3 regions of the Lentzea sp. NBC_00516 genome follow, and region 2 is predicted to be linked to each of the others. Evidence: riboswitches for the same ligand, from Rfam matches in the RefSeq annotation. Region 2 holds a riboswitch; each other region holds the start of a gene.
What was found. A riboswitch is a leader RNA that binds a small molecule or an ion and turns the genes downstream of it on or off. The one in region 2 is predicted to bind glycine.
Positions count from the first base shown of each region.

Region 1 (7,592 bases), 370 kb from region 2:
GGGCCCGAACAGCTCGGCGCGCGGTTCGATCCAGTTAACGCTTAGGACCCAAACAGGACACGTGTTCTGAACCACAGTCCGACAGAATTCGTTTCCAGGGATAACGCCGGAGCCCCGGTGCGCGACATCCCTGATGTCACGGAGGGACTGAAATGAGAACCGCCATGGAAACCCAGCCGATGCAGGACGCGGACTGCGATTCCGCTCTGCCGACCACGCCGTGCAGCGTGGTGTGGAGCCGGGGTCACGCCTACGTGCTCGAGGGTTTCCGCGCTCGCTGGGTGGGCCGCGACGACCGGGGCCGCCCGCACGCCATCACCGGTGCCGAGATGCAGCGCCGAGGATGGACGTTCACCCGGACAGCCTGAGATTTACCTGCTGGAAACGAACACAGTGAGATCGCACATCGGGCACCACCCGCAACCAGTCGCACCGCGTGCCGTGACGCCATCCGGCAGCCCTTGCGCAGTCACTCGTTTAGAGTGCGGGTGTGCGTGATCCGGCTGATCGCCTGCTGACGATTCCGAACCTGCTCAGCGTGTTGCGGCTGGCCGGTGTTCCGCTCTTCCTCTACCTGTTGCTGGGACCCCGCGAAGACGGCTGGGCGATCCTCGTCCTCGTCTTCGCGGGCTTCTCCGACTGGCTGGACGGCAAGCTCGCGCGCTGGCTCAACCAGATGAGCAACCTCGGCGCGCTGCTCGATCCCGCCGCCGACCGCCTCTACGTGTTCTGCACGCTGCTGGCGTTCGTGATCAGGGACATCGTGCCGCTCTGGGTCGCCCTCGTGCTCGTGGGGCGAGAGATCGTCGTCGGCATCTGCCTGCTGATCCTGCGGCAACGGGGCTGGGGCCCGTTCGAGGTGACGTACCTGGGCAAGGCCGCCACCTTCAACCTGCTGTACGCCTTCCCCCTGCTGCTGCTCGCGCAGGGCGACTCGGCGTGGGCGCAGGCAGCCCAGCCGCTCGCCTACGCGTTCACGGTGTGGGGCGGTGCCCTCTACCTGTGGTCGGCGCTGCTGTACGTCTACCAGTTCTTCCTGGCCCTGCGGGGTACACCTCGCACGGTCGCGTGAAAAGATCACCCCATACAGGTTCAGCACGAGGAGCGCAGTCAGTTGATTCCCGAGGAGCTTCGTTACACCGAGGAGCACGAGTGGATCGCCACCCGCGGCGAGAACACAGTGCGCGTCGGCATCACCGACTACGCCCAGGAACAGCTCGGTGACGTCGTCTTCGTCCAGCTGCCCGAGGTCGGCCACACCGTGGCGGCCGGCGACACGTTCGGCGAGGTCGAGTCCACCAAGAGCGTGTCCGACCTCTACTCGCCGCTCGACGGCGAGGTCGTCGCCATCAACGACGCGTTGGTCCAGACGCCGGACTCCGTCAACACCGATCCGTACGGCGAGGGCTGGATGGTCGAGATCAGGCTGAACGACCCCGAGGCGCTGGAAGGCCTGCTGGACGCGGACGCTTACAAGGCGTTGGTGGAGAAGGAGTGACGTCGATCTTTCGCCGGATCTTCGGCCGGAAGGGGAGCCGCGCTGAAGGCGGTGACCCCAACGCGATAGGTTTTACCGGAAGTGACGGATCCAGCAGCAGGAGGAGAGCTCAGGTGAGCACGAACGACGGCCCAGGCGTTCCGCCGGAGCAGTCCCCGGAGCGGACCTCCGTCTTCCGGGCGGACTTCCTCCAGGAGATGGAAGGCACCCCCGCCCCGGAGCCGGCTGTTGCCGGTGTTGACGCCCTTCCCGCCGGTTCCGCGCTGCTCGTGGTGAAGCGCGGCCCGAACGCCGGTTCCCGGTTCTTGCTGGACCGTGACACGACGAGTGCGGGGCGCCACCCCGACAGCGACATCTTCCTGGACGACGTGACGGTCTCGCGCCGCCACGCCGAGTTCCGCCGGGAAAGCGGTGAGTTCGTCGTCATCGACGTGGGCAGCCTCAACGGCACCTACGTCAACCGTGAGCCGGTCGACCAGGCCGTCCTCGCGAACGGCGACGAGGTTCAGATCGGCAAGTTCCGCCTCGTCTTCCTGACGGGTCCTGGCTCCGCGGGAGCCTGACGCGTGACGGCCGGGCGGCCACAACGCGGGGGCTTGAGCATCGGGGCTGTGCTCGCACAGCTTCGTCCCGAGTTCCCCGACGTCACCATCTCCAAGATCCGCTTCCTGGAAGCGGAGGGGCTGGTCCGCCCGGCACGCACCGCCTCCGGCTACCGCCAGTTCGCCGTGGCGGACGTCGAGAGGTTGCGGTTCGTGCTGTCCGCACAACGGGACAGGTACCTGCCGCTCAAAGTGATCCGCGAGCAGCTCGACTCCGTCCCCGAGGACGCCACGTCGCTGTCGCGGTTCGATCTGCTGTCCCAGACCGGTTTCACCGCCGAGCAGCTGTCCCAGCTCGAACGCGACGGTCTGCTGCGCCCCGGCCCCGGCGGCCGGTTCACCACCGAGGACATCACCGCGCTCCGCACGATCCGGACGATGACCGGGCTCGGCGTCGAGCGCGAGCACCTGCGCGCGGTCCGCGCGGCAGCGGACCACGAGGTGGTCGTGCTGAAATCTTTCTCAGATCCCGAGACGGTTCGGGAATTGGCTGACCTGTTCACCTCGTTGCACACGTTGTTGGTGAGAGCGGGCTTGCGGCAGTCCTGATCTACCGGACAGGGGTGCAGTGTTGATCACTATCTGCCCGCAACGATTGAGCACACGGCCCGCTTGGCGGGTAGCGTCGGACATGTACGCCGGGGGATGCTCGGGTGTGAACCGGGTCGTCCTCGAACGAACAGAGGGAGGCGAGGCCCGATGAGCGAAATGCGCGTCGTCGGCGTGCGGGTGGAGCTGCCCCAGAACCAGCCGATCCTTCTTCTGCGTGAAACCGAGGGCGAGCGGTACCTGCCGATCTGGATCGGCTCCGTCGAGGCCACGGCGATCGCGTTGGAGCAGCAGGGCGTTCGTCCTGCCCGTCCGCTCACCCACGACCTCCTCAAGGACGTCATCGGGGCGCTCGGGCGCAACCTCGAACAGGTCCGGATCACCGACCTGCAGGAGGGCACCTTCTTCGCCGAGCTCGTGTTCGACGGTGACGTGCGGGTGTCCGCGCGGCCGTCCGACTCGGTGGCTCTGGCGTTGCGGGTCGGCGTGCCGATCCACGCGGAGGAGTCCGTGCTGGCCGAGGCGGGCCTCATCATCCCGGACGAGCAGGAGGACGAGGTGGAGAAGTTCCGCGAGTTCCTCGACTCCGTCTCTCCTGAAGACTTCCGCGGAGCGGACACATAGGCACAGCAGAGGTGCCGACACCTGAGTTTTCCGGGTGTCGCACTCCGTCTTGTATGGGCCGTGAGTCAGTTCGTTTGGATGTCCCTCGAACGGACTACTTACGGTCGTTTTATTCGCTAAACGATCACTAAACGTCACCTGAACGTCCCAGTTCGGGTGACGGTATGACTCTCCACTTGAGGTTGAGGGTCGCAACTCCCCGCGCGTCGCGTTGACCAGCCCTCGGACCGGTCTTACCGTCGAACTCGAGTGGATGTCGCTGGTTCGCGTGAGCTGACGTAGCGGCTTGACGGTCATGAGTTTCGTGGCCGTTCCGAGGGGAGGCAGGCGTGGTCGAGGAAGCGCCCTTGCGGGCCGAATCCGGGCTGCAGGGTGAACTGTTCCCGGACTCCTCGCTGCCGGACGAGCTCGTCGGTTACCGAGGACCCGCGGCATGTCAGATCGCGGGGATCACGTACCGGCAGCTCGACTACTGGGCAAGGACCGGGCTGGTCGCGCCGACGATAAGGATGGCGCACGGCTCCGGGAGTCAGAGGCTGTACTCCTTCAAGGACATCCTGGTGCTCAAGGTCGTGAAGCGGCTGCTGGACACCGGTGTCTCCTTGCAGAACATCAGGGTCGCTGTCGATCACCTGCGGCGCCGCGGCGTGCAGGACCTGGCGCGCATCACGCTGTTCTCCGACGGCACCACCGTCTACGAGTGCACCTCGCCGGAAGAGGTCGTCGATCTGCTGCAGGGCGGTCAGGGCGTGTTCGGCATCGCGGTCAGCGGTGCGATGCGCGAGATCTCCGGCACGATCCACGAGTTCCCGGCCGAACGCGCGGACGGCGTCGAGATCGCTCCGATGACCGAGGACGAGCTGACCCGCCGGCGTCGCGAGCGCGCCACCGGCTGACCGGCCCCGACTGATCGGCACTGTGATCGATCAGCACTGTGAACGTGGCCGACTGGCGCCGTGGGATGGCCGGTCGGCAGCAGCGATCAGACCCTGCCGGTCCCTAGCGTTGCCTGCATGACGATCACCCCCTCCTATCAGGTCGTGAAGGTGCTGGAAGTGGCGGCGAAGCGCGCGCTCCGGCTGGAGTTCGGCTTCCTCGGCACCGAGAACCTGCTGATCTCGCTGATCGACACCATCGGACCCGGCCGCAAGCTCGGCGTGAAGTCGTTGCGGGCCCAGGCGATGGCGCGGGGACCCGAGCACTGGGCCGACGACGACGGTGGCGTCGTTCCCGAGGCTCATCCGGACGTCACGGCGTTGGTGAACGTCGCCTGCGACCGCCTTGTCATCGAGACCGTGCCGCCCGTCAGCCGTGCGCTGGAGGAGTGTCTGCTCTCGGCGTTCGCCCGGGCCGGTGACGGCGTGCTGACCACCACCCACCTCTCGCTGGCGTTGCTGGAGCAGGGTTCCGGCCGTGCCGCCGACCTGTTCGTGCTGCGCGGAGTGGACGTCGGCGCGACGGCCGCCGCTGTGCGAGCGGACGCCGCGCGAACCCACGCGGAGATCGAGGAAGCGCCCGCCGTGCGGTTGCTGCGCAAAGCGGGAGCGTTGGAAGGGGAGTCCGGCGGCGGGTACGTGCGCTGGCTGATGCGCTGGATCGCCCGCGGTCAGGGGCTGGGCGGGCCGGTGCTGACCGTCGTGCGCAACGAGGCCGGACGGCTGGCCGTGGCCGCGAGGCGAGAGGTGTCGTCTCGCGATCTGGTGGAGGCGGTGCTGACGGTCGACCGCCAGTTGAAGGTGGCGGGCAGGAAGCTGAAGCCGGAGCTCGAGTCGGGCGGGGCGGCGGCGTTGCGCGAGGCAGGGATCGACCCGGCCGCGCTGCCCGTCAGCGGCGGCAAGGTGGAGCGTGCGATGGAACGGGCGAAGCTCGTCGCTGCCCGGCGCGGAGACGCGGTCGTGGGCACCACGCACCTGCTCGTGGCGCTGCGCGACGACCCGGCGGACCCCGTCGCGGGGGCGCTCGCCGGTCTTGGCACTGAGATGTAGGTCGCGTCCCTGGGGACTAGCGGGGCTGCCTGCGGGTATTCTTCTCGGGTAGTCGCCGAACTCTGGCGGGAGAGACCGGGTTTCGAGCCCGGCGCCGAAGGAGCAAGTCCCTCCCCGGGAACCTCTCAGGCATCCAGGACCGCCGAGCGAGACGCCTCTGGAAAGTGGATCTCTAGGGATCCCGCCGACGGTGAAAGCCCATCCTGACAGGTGGGTGAACCTCTCAGGCGCCCTTCGGGGTACGGACAGAGCGGGGAGGGCACCAGGACACGTGTGCCCGCAGCCCCCCGGAGGCGTTTGATGACGCAGGACCGCATTCCGCTCGCAGCTCTCGAGCACGGCACCCCGTTCGCCGACCGCCACGTCGGTCCGCGCCCCGCCGAACTCGCGCGCATCCTCGACGTCATCGGCGTCGGGTCGCTCGAGGAGCTCGCGCAGCACGCGGTGCCTTCGTCCATCCACGAGCGCGACCTCGTGCTGGACCTGCCCGCCCCGGCCACCGAGACCGAGGCGCTCGCGGAGCTGCGTGAGCTCGCGTCGCAGAACCGCCCGATGACGCAGATGATCGGCCTCGGCTACTACGACACCGTGACGCCGGGCGTGATCCTGCGCAACGTGCTCGAGTCGCCCGCCTGGTACACCGCGTACACGCCGTACCAGCCGGAGATCTCGCAGGGCCGTCTCGAGGCGCTGCTGAACTTCCAGACCATGGTCGGCGACCTGACCGGCCTGCCGGTCGCGAACGCGTCCATGCTGGACGAGTCGACCGCCGCCGCCGAGGCGATGACCCTGGTGCGCCGCGCGGGCAAGTCCAAGTCGAACAAGTTCGTCATCGACGCCGACACGCTGCCGCAGACGCTGGCCGTCATCGAGACGCGCGCCGAGCCGCTGGGCATCGAGATCGTCGTCGCCGACCTGTCGCAGGGCATCGAGGGCCTCGGCCTGGGCGGCGACTTCTACGGCGTGCTGCTGTCCTACCCCGGCGCTTCCGGCGTCGTGCGCGACCAGGCCGCGTTGATCGAGGAGATCCACGCCGCCGGCGCGCAGGCAGTCGTCGTCGCCGACCTGCTGGCGCTGACGCTGCTGCGCGCGCCGGGCGAGATCGGCGCGGACGTCGTCGTCGGCACCACGCAGCGCTTCGGCGTGCCGATCGGCTTCGGCGGCCCGCACGCCGGGTACATGGCCGTCCGGTCCGGTCTGGAGCGTCAGCTGCCCGGCCGTCTCGTCGGTGTCTCCGTCGACTCCGACGGCTCGCTGGCCTACCGGCTCGCGCTGCAGACGCGCGAGCAGCACATCCGCCGTGAGAAGGCCACGTCGAACATCTGCACCGCGCAGGTGCTGCTGGCCGTGATCGCGTCCATGTACGCCGTCTACCACGGTCCCGAGGGCCTGCGTTCGATCGCGACCCGAGTGCACCGCCTGGCCACCGTGCTCGCCACGGGCCTGTGCGAGGCCGGACTCGACGTCGTGCACGGCGAGTTCTTCGACACCGTCCAGGTCCGCGTCGAGGGCCAGGCCGCCGCTGTCGTCGAGAAGGCCCGCGAGGCCGGCATCAACCTGCGCAAGGTCGACGACGACGTCGTGGCAATCGCTTGCGACGAGAAGACCACGCGCGCGCACATCGTCGCCGTGTGGGAGGCCTTCGGTGTCACCGGGTCCGATGTGGACGCGATCGACGCCGACACCGCCGACGGCATCCCGGGCGACCTGCGCCGCACCTCGGACTACCTGACCCACCCGGTCTTCCACGCGCACCGCTCCGAGACCGCGCTGCTGCGCTACCTGCGCGCGTTGTCCGACAAGGACGTCGCGCTGGACCGCAGCATGATCCCGCTCGGTTCCTGCACGATGAAGCTGAACGCCACCGCGGAGATGGAGTCCATCACGTGGCCGGAGTTCTCGACGCTGCACCCGTTCGCGCCGGTCGAGGACGCCAAGGGTCTGCTGAAGATCGTGTCCGACCTGGAGGAGTGGCTCGCCGAGGTCACCGGCTACGACGCGGTGTCGTTGCAGCCCAACGCCGGTTCCCAGGGTGAGTTCGCCGGTCTGCTGGCGATCCGCGCCTACCACCGCGCGAACGGCAACGCCGACCGCGACGTCTGCCTGATCCCGTCGTCCGCGCACGGCACCAACGCCGCGTCCGCCGTCATGGCCGGCATGCGCGTCGTCGTCGTGAAGTGCGACGACAAGGGCAACATCGACATGGGCCACCTGCGCACGACGGTCGCCGAGCACGCCGACGACCTCGCCGCGATCATGATCACCTACCCGTCGACCCACGGCGTGTACGAGGACACCGTCCGCGAGGTCTGCGGCCTGGTCCACGACGCGGGC
Region 1 is NZ_CP107840.1:9,496,749-9,504,340, forward strand. It holds gene OG205_RS44260 (hypothetical protein) at 153-368, shown strand; gene OG205_RS44265 (CDP-alcohol phosphatidyltransferase family protein) at 491-1,072, shown strand; gene gcvH (glycine cleavage system protein GcvH) at 1,115-1,498, shown strand; gene garA (glycogen accumulation regulator GarA) at 1,612-2,061, shown strand; gene OG205_RS44280 (MerR family transcriptional regulator) at 2,095-2,649, shown strand; gene OG205_RS44285 (bifunctional nuclease family protein) at 2,800-3,273, shown strand; gene OG205_RS44290 (MerR family transcriptional regulator) at 3,603-4,169, shown strand; gene OG205_RS44295 (Clp protease N-terminal domain-containing protein) at 4,287-5,258, shown strand; glycine riboswitch at 5,315-5,410, shown strand; glycine riboswitch at 5,414-5,509, shown strand; gene gcvP (aminomethyl-transferring glycine dehydrogenase) at 5,559-7,592, shown strand, end outside.
Region 1: linked by a shared signal. The riboswitch ahead of gcvP (aminomethyl-transferring glycine dehydrogenase) and the one ahead of gcvT (glycine cleavage system aminomethyltransferase GcvT) in region 2 are both predicted to bind glycine.

Region 2 (7,592 bases):
CGCCGAGCTGTTCTTCGACGACGTCCGGGTGCCCGCCTCCAACCTCCTGGGCGACCAGGAAGGCCTCGGCTTCGTCCAGCTGATGCACCAGTTGCCGCAGGAACGCCTGATCATCGGCGTCTGCTGCATCGCGGGCATCGAGGCGGCCGTCGACGTGACGCTCAAGTACGTGAAGGAGCGCACGGCGTTCGGCAAGGAGCTGATGAAGTTCCAGAACACCCGCTTCAAGCTCGCCGAGTGCGCCACCGAAGCAGCTGTGACCAGGGCGTTCATCGACGAGTGCGTCGAGAAGCACCTTCGCGGTGAGTTGGACATCCCCACGGCCGCGATGGCGAAGTGGTGGGCCAGTGACCGGTTGGGCAAGGTCGTCGACGAGTGCGTGCAGCTCTTCGGCGGCTACGGCTACATGAACGAGTACCCGATCGCACGTGCCTGGTCCGACGCCCGCGTCCAGCGGATCTACGGCGGCACGAACGAGATCATGAAGGAAATCATCGCGAGGTCCCTGTGACCGGGCCCCTCGCAGGTCTGAAAGTCGTCGAGCTCGCCGGTCTCGCACCCGCGCCGTTCGGTGCCATGGTGCTGGCCGACCTCGGCGCCGACGTGATCCAGGTGCACAAGCCGGGGAGCGTGCAGACGATCCCCGGCGACTTCCTCGGCCGCAACCGGCGCTCGGTCGCGATCGACACCCGCACGCCAGAGGGTGCTGAGCTGGTTCTCGGGCTGGTCGAGCGTTCGGACGTGCTGATCGAGGGTTTCCGGCCGGGCGTGACCGAACGGCTGGGCATCGGGCCCGCGCAGTGCCTCGCCCGCAACCCGCGCCTTGTATATGGACGCATGACCGGCTGGGGCCAGGACGGGCCGCTCGCCGACCGCGCCGGCCACGACATCAACTACATCGCCGTCGCGGGCGCGCTGGAGCCGCTGGGACGTGCCGGGGGGCCTCCGTCGTTCCCGATCAACCTCCTGGGCGACTTCGGCGGGGGAGGGCTGCTGCTGGCGCTGGGCGTGCTCGCCGCACTGTACGAACGGGAGCGCTCCGGACGCGGCCAGGTCGTGGACGCCGCGATGGTCGACGGGGCGGCGTTGCTGACCACGTTCCTGCACGGGATGCGGTCAGCGGGCATGTGGTCGGGCGGGCGCGGCGAGAACATGCTCGACGGTGGAGTGCCGTTCTACGACGTCTACGAGGCCGCCGACGGGCAGTACGTGGCGGTGGGCGCACTGGAGGAGAGGTTCTACGCCGACCTGGTGCGCGTGCTGGGCCTGGAGGACGCGCCCTCGCGCAACGACCCGGCGAACTGGCCTGAGCTGCGGGAACGCATCGCGGCTGCGGTGAAGACCCGGTCGCGGGACGAGTGGGCGGACCTCGCGCGGGACACGGACGCCTGCCTGGCTCCGGTGCTGACCCCCGCCGAAGCGGCACGGCATCCGTACAACGAGGCGCGTGCCGCGTTCGTCGACGTGGCCGGTGCTCCGCACCCGGCGCCGGCGCCCCGGTTCGACCGCACTCCCGCGGCGGTTCCGACGGCCCCGGTTCCCGTCGGGGTGAACACCGGGGAAGTGCTTGCCGACATGGGTGTGGCGGACGGCCGAATTATGGAACTGCGGCGGTCTGGAGTAATTGGATGAATGCTCGGGTGCGCATTAATAGCGCCACGAAGGCGTGACGGTGCGTGATGGGGTGAGTTCGGCATCCGGGTGAGCCCCGGTGCAACAGTCTCTCTTCCAAGCTGTGGGATGCGAGGGAGCCCGTGTTCACCTCGTGCCCAGGACATCGGCGCTGTTGAGGCCTGTCTTTAGCCGCCATTCGGGTGACGTTGGCCGTCGTGCAGGCGTGCGTCGCTGGTGGATCCTGGGACGAGTTGGGCGTGGTCGTTGTTCATCGCAAGGGTGAATGAGGGACCATGACGGGTGACACGGGCGGTCCGCCGCCTGACCGGTGAACCACACGGACGGAGAGGTACCTGTGAACCTCAAGAAGGTGCTAGTGCTGGCGGGCGTCGCGCTGGTGCTGTTCCTCCTGATCACCCGGCCAGAAGAGTCCGCTTCGGCGGTCCAGACGGCTCTCGGCTGGCTGCGGGACGGCGCGGAGTCGATCATCACCTTCGTCAGGAGCCTCTTCGGCACGGCCACCCCTCTCAACTAGTGACGTTCGGTGATCCTCGGCCGTCTGCGTTGAGCCGGATGGGTGGAATGAGGCCAATCACGCACTGGTAACGGGTGTTCTGGGGATTCAGGGTCTGGCGATTGTCAGACCTACCGAATACCTTCCGCTGCAATGGCCGATCCCCGACCGACGAGGAGGCACATATGGTCGAGGACTCCGGGGTCCACGAGCTGTTGCAGCAGTGGGCGGCTGAACGGTCTGACGACGCAGAGATGCAGGAGGTGAACCGGATCAAGAACGCGTGGCTCGCGGAGGCTCCCCCCTCGGCGCCAGGCATCCCCGTGCAGCGGGGAGGCAGGAGTGGGTCGCGTGGCTTGGTCAAGGTCGACTCGGCGGATCCGGCCTACGTGGCCGCGATGCGCAAGCGGGCGCCGGAGGCACCCGAGGCACTGCTCGCCGCCGCGGCGAGCTACTGGCAGCTGGTGGGCGACGTCGCCGAAGCCGAGCAGTGGTGGGACGCGGGCATCAGCCCGTTGGACCAGCGCGCGCTCGACTACCGCGCGGCCGGCCTGTCTCCTGCCGATCTCGGGAGGCGCCTGGGACCGATGACGGTTCTCCAGCACCTTCGTCGTGGCTCCGCCGCGGCCTGGTGCGTTGCTCGTCTGCAGAGGCAGCGCCGAGACGGCGTGGCGTAGTGGACCGGGCTGTCGGAGGCGGCAGCCCCACATCCATGCACCCCTCACGGGCGGCCTCCGGTGCGGAGGCCTCACCCAAGTAGTGTGGAGGTCGTGCGCGGCCTCCTTACTCCCCAACGGTTGCTGATCGCGTTCGCCTGTCTGGCGGCGTTGGTCGCCTGTTGCGGACTCGCCTGGTGGCAGTGGCAGCGCTTCGAGTCCGCCAGCGGCACGTTCCAGAACCTCGGGTACGTGCTCCAGTGGCCGCTCTTCGGCCTCTTCCCCCTCTTCATGGTGTGGCGGTTCCGTCGTTTGGCGCGCCAGAACCGTGACGCGGATCTCGCACCCGAGCCGGTTGCGGCCGTCCCGAAGCCGATGGCTACCGTTGACGCCGTCAAACCCGCGCCTGTCGAGCACTTCGACGACGAAGAAGACGCGGAGCTCGCGGCCTACAACCGCATGCTCGCGAACCTCAACGCGCGGGACGGTCGTTGAGCGAAGGCGGGCAGATGAAGGGTGCGTTGACCCGGTTCAGGGTCATGGCTTACGTGGTCGGAGTCTTCCTTCTGCTCCTGGTCGTGGCCATGGTGCTCAAGTACGCCGCGGACATGGGCGGCGCGATGAAGGTCGTCGGCCCGATCCACGGCTTCCTCTACGCCATCTACCTGGTGATTTCCGTCGACCTGGCGCTCAAGCTGCGCTGGTCGATCAAGGGCACCCTGCTGGTGCTGCTCGCCGGCACGGTCCCGTTCCTGTCGTTCTGGGCGGAGCGCAAGGTGGTCGAGAAGACGGCGCAGGGCGTGCCGCTGTGACGTTTGGCCTGCTAGCGTCTGGGGCTACCAACTGAACACGGCCGTCGATGTCGCGCGGAAGAGACCCCTCCAGCAGGGGCGCCGAAGGAGCAATCCCTCCCCGGAATCTCTCAGGCACAGGTACCGCGCGACGAAGGCAACTCTGGAAAGCAGGCTGCTCGGCAGCCTCGCCCACGGTGCAAGCCACTTCGGTGGTGAAGCTCTCAGGCTCATGACAGAGGGGGAGGCTCGCTCTAGTGAGGAGTCTCCGATGGACCGTGTCATTCTTCTGATGCCTCAGCCGGCCGCGTCCGGCTCTTCGGCGCACCCTGGAGGAGCGTTCTGATGTCCCGCCTCACGCCTCTGAACGCCGAGCACGAGCAGCTCGGCGCGATGTTCACCGACTTCGCGGGCTGGCGGATGCCGCTGCGCTACTCGTCCGAGCTCGCCGAGCACCACGCGGTGCGCACCACCGCGGGCCTGTTCGACCTCACGCACATGGGTGAGATCGTCCTGACCGGACCGCAGGCGGGCGAGGCCCTCGACTACGCGCTGGTCGGCCACATCTCCGCGCTGGCCGTCGGCAAGGCCCGCTACACGATGATCACCCAGGCCGACGGCGGCGTGCTCGACGACCTGATCGTGTACCGCCTGGGCGACCAGGAGTTCATGGTCGTCGCGAACGCCTCCAACGCTCTTGTCGTCGCCGAGGCCCTCGTCGAGCGCGCCGCCGGTTTCGACACCGTCGTCACCGACAGGTCGACCGACTACGCGTTGATCGCGATCCAGGGCCCGAAGTCGGTCGAGATCCTGTCCGGCCTGACCGAGACGGATCTGGCGTCAGTCAAGTACTACGCCTCGTACCCTTCCACCGTGGCCGGGGTCGACGCGTTGCTCGCGCGCACGGGTTACACGGGTGAGGAGGGCTTCGAGCTCTTCGTCGCTCCCGCCGACGCGCCGGCCGTCTGGGCCGCGCTGCTGTCCACCGGCGAGGCGCACGAACTCAAGCCGTGCGGTCTCGGCTGCCGCGACACGTTGCGTCTCGAAGCCGGAATGCCCTTGTACGGCAACGAACTCACGACGTCGCTGACGCCGTACAACGCGAATCTGGGCCGGGTCGTGAAGCTCGACAAGCCCGGCGACTTCGTCGGCCGCGACGCGCTGGCCAAGGTCGCCGAGTCCGGGGTGGACTCGGTCCTGGTCGGACTGAAGACCCCCGAGCGCCGCGCCCCGCGCCACGGTTACGCGGTGCTCAACGGCGACGAGGTCGTGGGCGAGGTGACGTCGGGCGCGTTGTCCCCGACCCTCGGCTACTCCGTCGCCATGGCCTACGTGTCGCGGGCCAGTGCCGAGCCCGGCACCTCACTGCTGGTCGACGTCCGCGGCAAGAAGCAGCCGGTCGAGGTCGTCGCACTTCCGTTCTACAAGCGCGCCAAGTAGGGAGATTCTCCAGATGTCCGACCAGTTCAACGCTTCCCTCGCGGAGTACGACCCCGAGGTCGCCGAAGCCGTTGCGGCCGAGTTGGCGCGCCAGCAGGGCACTCTCGAGATGATCGCCTCGGAGAACTTCACGCCCGTGTCGGTGTTGCAGGCGCAGGGTTCGGTGCTGACCAACAAGTACGCCGAGGGCTACCCCGGTCGTCGCTACTACGGCGGCTGCGAGCACGTGGACGTCGTCGAGCGTCTCGCCATCGAGCGCATCAAGTCGCTCTTCGGCGCGGGCTTCGCGAACGTCCAGCCGCACTCGGGCGCGCAGGCCAACGCGGCCGCGATGTTCGCGTTGCTCCAGCCCGGCGACACGATCCTGGGCCTGGACCTCGCGCACGGCGGTCACCTGACGCACGGCATGCGCATCAACTTCTCCGGCAAGCTCTACAACGTCGTGCCGTACCACGTCGCGGACTCCGACGGCCGCGTCGACATGGCCGAGGTCGAGCGCCTGGCGACCGAGCACCGCCCGAAGCTGATCGTCGCCGGCTGGTCCGCGTACCCGCGCCAGCTGGACTTCGCCGAGTTCCGCCGCATCGCGGACTCGGTCGACGCCTACCTGATGGTCGACATGGCGCACTTCGCCGGCCTCGTCGCCGCCGACCTGCACCCGTCGCCCGTGCCGCACGCGCACGTCACGACGACCACGACCCACAAGACCCTCGGCGGTCCCCGTGGCGGCGTGATCCTGTCGAACGACGCCGACATCGCGAAGAAGATCAACTCGGCGGTGTTCCCCGGCCAGCAGGGCGGTCCGCTGGAGCACGTCATCGCGGCGAAGGCCGTGGCGTTCAAGCACGCCGCCTCGCCGGAGTTCGCCGACCGTCAGCGTCGCACGCTCGAGGGTTCGCGGATCCTGGCCGAGCGGCTGTCGCAGGCGGACGTCGCCGCGGCCGGAGTGAAGGTGCTGACCGGGGGCACCGACGTGCACCTGGTCCTCGTCGACCTGGTCGACTCCGAGCTGGACGGCAAGCAGGCCGAGGACGTGCTGCACCAGATCGGCATCACGGTCAACCGCAACGCCGTTCCGAACGACCCGCGTCCGCCGATGGTGACGTCCGGTCTGCGGATCGGTACGCCGGCACTGGCCACCCGCGGGTTCGGCGAGGTGGACTTCATCGAGGTCGCCGACGTGATCGCGGAGGCCCTCAAGCCGGGCGCGGCGATCGACGAACTGCGTGCGCGCGTTGAGGTTCTGGCGGCGAAGCACCCGCTGTACTCCACGCTCTGATCACCAAAGCCGAAGGGGCGCCACCGGAGATTCGGTGGCGCCCCTTCGGCTTTGGTGACCCTGGAGCGAAACGACGGGAACCCCGGCCCCTTCCCCAGGGCCGGGGTTTCACCGTGTCAGGGTGTTGTGTGTCTCAGATGGACCGTCCTAACGGGATGCGGTGGGGTTACGCAGCCGGAGCCGTCACACCAGGCGGGAGGCACTCGACGTTGCGCTTTCCGTTGGGCTGGATCACGTACCACGTGCCGCCGATGCCCTGGCCGGCCCACTTGCCCGGCGCCGGGTCCTTCGAATACGTGTAGAGGGCCCAGCCGTCGATGGCGACCTGCTTCTTGCCGTCAGCGCGGGTGATCAGCGAGACCAGCTTCGAGTCGACGCCTTCCAGCTGCGGGATCGTGTCCGCGAAGAGCGGCGGCCACGTCACGGCGCACTGGTCGTTGCAGTTGGACTTGCCTTCAGGCTTCGGGACGTCCTTGTCGAAGCGGTAAAGGGTGCGGCCATCGCCGTCCTGGACGACCTGGCCCATCTTGTCCACGCTCTTGCCGACCAGCCTCAACGTGCTGACCGGTGCTGCTGCGGGGGGCTGCGCCGCAGGGGGCTGCGCTGCCGGAACTTCCGGGGCCTGCTGCTGAACTGGGGCTTCGGGGGCCTGTGCGGGCTCCTGGAGTACCGGGGGCTGACCCACGTCGCCGTAGTCACCGAGGACGCCCAGATCGGTTTCGGTTTGTGCCACCGGCTTGGAGTTCGTGCCACTGCCAGTGGCGCTCCAGACACCCAGACCCAGCACAACTGCCAGTCCCGCGGCGAGCCCGATGGCAATGCGGTTACGTCGGATCACACTCATGTCCTCCTCGTCCATCCGTTCGCTCTATCCAGGCCATACGGCCGGGGTTGCGTCTCGGTTCAGAAACGAACCGAACCTCGTCCTGTCTCGAACGTCTGGCGGAGCCAGGTCACGCAGGAGGTGCAGGGTGGTCGTCGCTGGTCAGCTGGCGGGAATGGCCGAAAGGGTGCTGGGCGCGCCGTTGCCAATCGGATTTCGAGCCTGGGACGGAAGTGCGGCCGGGCCGCAGGACGGCACGGTGCTCGTGATCCGCTCCCGCGACGCGTTGCGCAGGCTCGTCTGGAGTCCGAACGAGCTGGGACTCGCCCGCGCGTACGTGAGCGGTGAGCTCGACGTCGAGGGCGATCTCGCGACCGGTCTCTCGCAGATCTGGGGGCTCGTGCGGCGGGGAGTGACCCGGCGGCCCCGGCTCTCGGAGGTCGCGAAACTCGCATTGCGACTGAAAGTGCTGGGG
Region 2 is NZ_CP107840.1:9,124,797-9,132,388, forward strand. It holds gene OG205_RS42400 (acyl-CoA dehydrogenase family protein) at 1-511, shown strand, start outside; gene OG205_RS42405 (CaiB/BaiF CoA transferase family protein) at 508-1,632, shown strand; gene OG205_RS42410 (hypothetical protein) at 1,970-2,149, shown strand; gene OG205_RS42415 (transcriptional regulator) at 2,314-2,805, shown strand; gene OG205_RS42420 (hypothetical protein) at 2,899-3,279, shown strand; gene OG205_RS42425 (DUF3817 domain-containing protein) at 3,294-3,596, shown strand; glycine riboswitch at 3,642-3,732, shown strand; glycine riboswitch at 3,734-3,821, shown strand; gene gcvT (glycine cleavage system aminomethyltransferase GcvT) at 3,921-5,015, shown strand; gene glyA (serine hydroxymethyltransferase) at 5,029-6,294, shown strand; gene OG205_RS42440 (COG4315 family predicted lipoprotein) at 6,461-7,132, opposite strand; gene OG205_RS42445 (cyclopropane-fatty-acyl-phospholipid synthase family protein) at 7,293-7,592, shown strand, end outside.

Region 3 (7,592 bases), 910 kb from region 2:
GTCCGGCACGCCGATGGCCGACGCGTACACGCGCAGGTGGTTGCGGGCGGAGCGGGCGGGGTGGAATCCCTGCGCCTCCAGCACCGCGCCCACCACGCGACCGGGCTGGCCGAGCTGGTGGAACGGTCGTCCGTTGATCGTCGCCGTGCCGCTCGTCGGCTTGACGAGACCCAGCAGCATTCGCAGGGTCGTCGTCTTGCCGGCGCCGTTCGGGCCGAGGAAGCCCGTCACGCTGCCGGGGGACACGGTGAAGCTCAGGTTGTTCACGGCCGTGACAGAACCGAACTGCTTGGACAGGTTCTGGACCGCGATGAGGCCGCTGCCGTCATGCATGCGGCCCATCCTGCCTGATACGTCAGTCCGGCAAGGCGTGCTTGGGCCGAGACACGACGGGCGCGCGATGCACGGCCGACGACTCTTCCCGCATGATCGGCAGTTCGGTGGTCATCTCCGCCGGAGTCTCCTCCGGCAGTTCGATAACACCTGATCGAGTGAAAGGGTTGCGCAACGGCCGGCGCCGCTCGCGGTGAGGCAGCCCCTCGCCGATCAGGTGCTGGTGCGCCATGTTCCAGATCTGGCACGGCCACCGGCGGCGACGCAGCCAGCCGGGACAGGCCTTGCACCGGCTGTCCTCGTCGGGCTGGTGCACCGTCAGCAACAGCCGCCAGCCGTCCGCCAGGCGGTGGATCTCCGCGCGGGCCAACGGAACCAGCGCCTCGGCTTCTCCGTGCTCTGCGACTTTGTCCAGCAGTGCCAGGCGTTGCAGCACCGCGTCGCGGAGGGTCTCGTCCATCACATCTTCGCCGTGGCCTGGTCGAGCAAAGAGCCCAGTCGACGCGTCTGAGTGGCGGACATCACAGCGGTCTCGCCAGGAGGCGTGACCAGCAGAACCCGGTCGTTCTCCACCAGAACGGTCATCGATCTGTCCCGACCGAATGGGTCGTGGCAGTGGATCCATCCCTGTGGTTCAGCCATGGAATCTCCCTTCGAGGGACACCCGACTCCGTCTTCATCGGCCGAACCCCCTGCTCGCCGCACCGGGAAACACCGAATTCACTCGTTTGCTGGACTGGTCGGACGCGGCCGATGGTCCACTCGGGGAAACTTTTGGGTCGCGTTTCGGTGGGGGTGCTGGGCGCGGTGTGCCAAGGCCCGCTATATTTGGACACGGCGGCCCCGCTCCCAGTGACCCCCAGGCTGGTTGAGCGCGGCCGCCCTTTATTTTCCCCTCTCTCTTTTGCCTCCAGGCACTTGCGCACGCTCTGCGCGAAATCGGCTTGCGTCCTGAGGTCTCGTACGCTGTAAGTTCCTCGTACACCGTAAGGGGGAGGAACGATGACTTCGACGACCGAGAAGGTCGGGGTGCACCCGCACCCCCAGCGCTGGGCCGTGCTCGGCGTGCTCTGCCTGTCCGTGATGGTCGTGGTGCTGGACAACACCGTTCTCAACGTGGCGATCCCGTCGATCTCGACGGGCTTGGACGCGAGCACCGCCGACATCCAGTGGATGATCAACGCCTACTCGCTGGCACTGGCGGGCCTGCTGCTCACGACCGGATCGCTGAGCGACAGGTTCGGCCGCAAGCGGGCACTTCTGTCCGGTCTCGCGCTGTTCGGCATCGGCAGCGCGGTCGCCGCCTACGCGAGTTCGTCCGAGGCGTTGATCGCGGCCCGCGGCTTCATGGGGATCGGCGCAGCGGTGCTGATGCCCGGCACGCTCGCCGTGCTGATGCAGTTGTTCGACGACAAGGAACGCCCGAAGGCCATCGGCATCTGGGCCGCTGTAACGAGTCTCGGCTTCGCGGCGGGGCCGGTGATCGGTGGCGCGCTGATCAAGCACTTCTGGTGGGGCTCGGTGTTCCTGATCAACGTGCCGGTGGCGATCCTCGCGATCGCGGCCGTCGCGATGCTCGTGCCGGAGTCCAAGGACCCGACCGTGCGCAAACCGGACGTGCTCGGCTCGGTCCTGTCGATCATCGGCATGGTGTCGATCGTGTACGCGGTGATCGAGGTGCCGGAGCACGGGTTCGGCTCGGCCGAGTTCGGCGTCCCGGTGGCGATCGGGCTCATCACCATGACCGGATTCGCTTTGTGGGAAAGGCACACCGCCGATCCGATGCTCGATCTCGGGTTCTTCAAGAACCGCCGCTTCACCGGCGCGGTGGCGTCCGGCGTGCTCGCGGCGTTCGGCATGGCGGGCTCGCTCTTCCTGCTGACGCAACACCTTCAGGGCGTGCTCGGCTACAGCCCGCTGGAGGCCGGCGTGCGCGTGGCGCCGATGGCGATCGCGTTGCTCGTCACCAGCAACACCCTGGGACAGCTCGTGATGAGGCTCGGCGCTGGCCGGGCGATGCTGCTCGGCATGACGATCGTCGCGGGCGGCGTGGCGTTGCTGTCGATCGGCACGACCTACCCGCCGACGCTGGCCGGTCTGATCCTCATCGGCGTCGGAGTCGGTGTGTCCCAACCGGTCGCGGTCAACGCGCTGATGGGCTCGATCCCGCCGGAACGCGCCGGCATCGCGTCCGGGCTGTCCGGCACGCTGACGGAGCTGGGCTCGTCGTTCGGCATCGCCGTGCTCGGCGCATTGCTGTCGGCACGGTTCGTGGCGTCGTTGCCGGACGGCGTTCCGGGGCGGTCGCTGAGTGAGGCCTTGCACAGCGGTGCGGACATCACGGTCGTGCGCGAGGCGTTCTCGAACGGCATGAGCGTGAGCCTTGTGATCGGTGCGATCGCCGTGTTCCTGGGAGGTGTTGTGGCCAGCGTTTTGCTGCGGCGTGCATAGGATCGTCGGTGTGGACAGCGTGTGGTTCAGCAAGCCTCGGCCCAGCAGCGGTCAGCCTCTCGGCCTGAGCCGGGAGACGATCGTTCGCAAGGCCATGCAGATGCTGGACGAGCACGGCCTGCAGAAGCTGTCCATGCGCAAGCTCGCGGCGGAACTGGGCGCGGCCCCCATGTCGCTGTACTGGCACGTGCCGACGAAGGACGCGTTGATCGAACTCTGCCTCGACGAGGTCTACGGCGAGTTCCCCCTGCCGGGGCCCGACGACGACTGGGAGACCGCGGTCCGCGGGATGATGCACGCGTTGCGTCATCTCGCGCACAAGCATCCGTGGTGGGTGCGCGGCATCGGCGAGTTCAACAGCATCGGCCCCAAGGCCGTGGCGATGTCCGACTCGATGTTCGAGCCCATGCTGCGGTCCGGTCTGTCGTTGCCCGCCGCTGCGCAGTCGGTCTCGACGGTGTCGAGCTACGTCGTCGGGTACTCGATCGCCGAGGTCAACTTCATCGCCCGCGGCGGGATGGACTCCCCGCCGCCGGACCTCACGAAGATCGCCGACCTGTACCGGGAGAAGCACCCCAACTACGTCAGGATGCTGGACGAGCAGGAGATCTGGTCGCTGGAAGGGCAGTTCGAGTTCGGGCTCGACTGCGTGATCGACGGCATCAAGGCGCGCGTCGCCGCACTCAGATAGGCGAAACCCCCGCAGCGATTCACGCGTGCGGGGGCCTCATTCATTCAGTTGGTCTTAGACGACGGTCTCCAGCGGCGTGTGCACGAGGCCGGTCGCCTCGGCCACCGGGCCGTTGGTCAGCAGTCCCGCGTGGACGTTGAGACCCAGGGCGAGCGAACGGTCGTCCTTGAGCGCCTTCTCCCAGCCCTTGTCGGCCAGCGCGACCGCGTACGGCAGCGTGACGTTGGTCAGCGCGTAGGTCGAGGTGCGCGGGACGGCACCCGGCATGTTCGCGACGCAGTAGAACACCGAGTTGTGGACCTCGTAGGTCGGCTCGGCGTGCGTGGTCGCGCGGGAGTCCTCGAAGCAACCGCCCTGGTCGATGGCGATGTCGACGAGCACCGAACCCGGCTTCATGTCCGCGACGAGCGCGTTCGAGACGAGCTTCGGGGCGGCGGCACCGGGGACGAGCACGGCGCCGATGACCAGGTCGGCCTCGCGGACGGCCTGCTCGATGGCGAACGAGTTCGAGGCGAGCGTGCGCAGGCGGCCCTGGAACTGGGCGTCGATCTGGCGCAGGCGGTCCACGTTGGTGTCGAGGATCTGCACGTCCGCGCCCATGCCGACGGCGATGGTGGCGGCGTTGACGCCGGCCACGCCGCCGCCGATCACGACCACGCGGGCCGGGGCGACACCGGGGACGCCGCCGGGCAGCACGCCACGGCCACCGGAGGGCTTCATCAGCGAGTAGGCGCCGACCTGCGGGGCCAGGCGGCCCGCGACCTCGGACATCGGGGCGAGCAGCGGCAGCGAGCGGTTCGGCAGCTGCACGGTCTCGTACGCGATGGCCGTGGTGCCGGACGCCAGCAGCGCCTCGGTCAGCGGCCGGTCGGCGGCGAGGTGCAGGTACGTGAAGAGGGTCTGACCGGCGCGGAGACGGGGGTACTCCTCGGCGATCGGCTCCTTGACCTTGAGAACCAGGTCACCTTCCGCCCACACGTCGTCGGCGGTCGGGAGGATCTTGGCGCCCGCGGCGAGGTACTCCTCGTCCGTGATCGCGGAACCGAGACCGGCACCCTGCTCGACGTACACGTCGTGGCCGCGGCTGGTCAGTTCGTGCGCACCGGCAGGCGTGAGAGCGACGCGGTACTCGTGGTTCTTGATCTCGCGAGGAACTGCGATCCGCACGATGACTCCTCCGTTCGGTGGGCCGACATCTCATAATGTGGGCCAGTCGGAAGGTCATGTCACTGTGCGGATCGCACTATCCGGTAACCCTCTGGTTGTTCATCTAGGACAGAGCGACCTGAGCCTCGTTCGCGTTCCGCTCGACCGTCCCGCGTTGACACTCGGCGGGGGCCGCACATAGCGTTCGCGCCGAGAACTGAACACCGGCCGCGGCGTGCAAGCGTCAGAACCCGAGTGGGAGAGACCTCGACGAACCGGTCGGGGCGCCGAAGGGGCAAGCTCCCGCACACTCTCAGGCAGCAAGACCGCTCGGGGTAGGCAACTCTGCACGGCGGAGGGGGCGCAAGTTTCCTGACCCGTCACAGCCAGAGGAGTCGCGCCGTGGAGTTCCCCGAGAACCTGCTCTACACCGCCGAGCACGAGTGGGTCGACTGGACGCCGGGCACCCAGGACCCGCTGACCTGCGGAATCACCGAGTACGCCGCTGATGCGCTCGGTGACATCGTCTTCGTCCAGCTGCCAGAGGTCGGTGCCAAGGTCGTCACCAACGCGGTCTGCGGCGAGCTGGAGTCCACCAAGTCCGTCAGCGACCTGTTCTCGCCCGTCACCGGTGAGGTGATCGAGGTCAACAGCGCCGTCGTGGACGACCCGGCGATCGTGAACAACGACCCGTACGGCGCCGGCTGGCTGTTCAAGGTCCGCGTCGAGTCGGCCGAGAACCTCCTCACCTCGGCGAAGTACGCCGAGCTCACCACGTCTGACTGACCGCTCCACCACCACGAGGGACTGATCAGTGGCGATCAGCGTTTTCGACCTGTTCTCCGTCGGCATCGGACCGTCCAGTTCACACACGGTCGGCCCGATGCGCGCGGCCGCGATGTTCGTCGAGAAGCTCGGCGCACGTGTGTCCGAAGTGGACCGCGTGCACGTCGAGTTGTTCGGCTCACTTGGTGCGACCGGCCACGGCCACGGCAGCCCGAAAGCCGTGTTCCTGGGCCTGGAAGGCAACCATCCGGAAGAAGTCGATCCCACCGTCGCGGCCGCCCGCGTCGAGGAGATCGTCTCCGGCAAACGACTCAAGCTCGGCGGCGCGCACGAGATCGACTTCGTGCACGACCGCGACCTCGTCATGCACCGCCGCAAGTCACTCCCGTTGCACCCCAACGGGATGAGCTTCGAGGCGTTCACGGACGGCAAGTCGGTCGAGCACGCCGTCTACTACTCGATCGGCGGCGGGTTCGTCGTCGACGAGAACGCGTCGGGCACCGACCGGATCAAGCTCGACTCGACGCCGTTGGCCCACCCGTTCCTGACCGGCGACCAACTCCTCGCGCGCTGCCGCGAGACCGGTCTGTCGATCAGCGAGATCATGATGGCCAACGAGCTGTCGTGGCGCACCGAAGCCGAGGTCCGGCAAGGACTTCTGCACATCTGGCACGTCATGCAGGAGTGCGTCGAACGCGGCTGCAACGAGCACGGCGTCCTGCCCGGCGGCCTGAAGGTCCGCCGCCGCGCCGCCGAGATGCGCAAGACGCTGGAGAAGGAGCACTTCGTCACCGACCCGCTGCGGGTCATGGACTGGGTGACGCTCTTCGCGTTGGCGGTCAACGAGGAGAACGCGGCGGGCGGCCGTGTCGTCACCGCGCCGACCAACGGCGCGGCCGGCATCGTCCCGGCGGTCCTGCACTACTACACGAAGTTCGTGCCGGGAGCCTCCGACGACGGCGTGGTCAGGTTCCTGCTGACGGCGGGCGCCATCGGCGTGCTGTTCAAGGAGAACGCGTCGATCTCCGGTGCCGAGGTCGGCTGCCAGGGCGAGGTCGGCTCGGCCTGCTCGATGGCCGCCGGCGGCCTCGCCGAGGTGCTCGGCGGCACCCCCGAACAGGTCGAGAACGCCGCCGAGATCGCGATGGAGCACAACCTCGGCCTGACGTGCGACCCGATCGGCGGCCTGGTGCAGATTCCGTGCATCGAACGCAACGCCGTCGCGTCCATCAAGGCCATCACGGCTGTGCGCATGGCTTTGCGCGGCGACGGCTCGCACTTCGTGTCGCTCGACAAGGTCATCAAGACCATGCGGGACACCGGTAAGGACATGTCGGTGAAGTACAAGGAGACAGCTCGCGGCGGACTCGCCGTGAACGTCATCGAGTGCTGAAGTCGCCTACAAGCCAACGGAGATGCTCCAACGCGCTCTGCGCGACCTCACTGTTCACTTCGGACAGACGGTCGCGCAGGGCGGGGCGGAGCAGCCATTCCTGCATCTGCTCGCCGGACGTGGGGTCTTCCCAGTACAACCAGTTGCCGAAGCGGCCGTTGTCGTAGTAGACGTCGAACGACCAACCCTTGGCGAGGTGCACGACGACCTCATCGGGCAGGCTGTCGACGAGGCGCAGCCACGGAGTCAGATCCTCGTCCAGGTGAGCGGCGGACTGGATCAACCCGTCCAGGTTCGGCCAGCGCTCCTCGTCGGCGACCGCGCGCATGATCGCCCCGGTGAACTGCTCACGCAGCGCGGTGCGCTCGTCTTCCGGCCAGCTGAGGCTCTTCGCTCGCGTCATCCCGAAGGTGAGCCCGGCGTCCGGAGCTTCCTCCTGCAACCTGATCATCCTGTGCGCGAGTCGCCGCCAGGCAGCCTGGTACTCGTTCTCGTCGAAGCAGGACGAGGGATGAATGGCGAACCTCCGCAGGACCTCCTCCGGAACCAGTTCGGGATCCCCGTCGAGCAGCATCAGATCTGCCTCGGTCAGGACGCGTCCACAACACTTCACGCACTCAGCCTAAATAGCTGCGGCAAGCGAAATAGAGCGTCATTCGAGCGCGTCGATCTGCATCACCGCGTACTGCGCGACCTCGTTGTCCATTGCGGACAGACGGTCGCGCAGTGCAGGGGTGAGCAGCCAGCTCCGGATCGGCGCAGCCGGTTCGTCCCAGCGCAACCAGCCGCCGT
Region 3 is NZ_CP107840.1:8,215,411-8,223,002, forward strand. It holds gene OG205_RS38065 (ABC transporter ATP-binding protein) at 1-333, opposite strand, end outside; gene OG205_RS38070 (hypothetical protein) at 356-793, opposite strand; gene OG205_RS38075 (hypothetical protein) at 793-918, opposite strand; gene OG205_RS38080 (MFS transporter) at 1,336-2,784, shown strand; gene OG205_RS38085 (TetR/AcrR family transcriptional regulator) at 2,795-3,475, shown strand; gene ald (alanine dehydrogenase) at 3,530-4,642, opposite strand; glycine riboswitch at 4,868-4,960, shown strand; gene gcvH (glycine cleavage system protein GcvH) at 5,024-5,407, shown strand; gene OG205_RS38100 (L-serine ammonia-lyase) at 5,436-6,800, shown strand; gene OG205_RS38105 (hypothetical protein) at 6,787-7,413, opposite strand; gene OG205_RS38110 (hypothetical protein) at 7,453-7,592, opposite strand, start outside.
Region 3: linked by a shared signal. The riboswitch ahead of gcvH (glycine cleavage system protein GcvH) and the one ahead of gcvT (glycine cleavage system aminomethyltransferase GcvT) in region 2 are both predicted to bind glycine.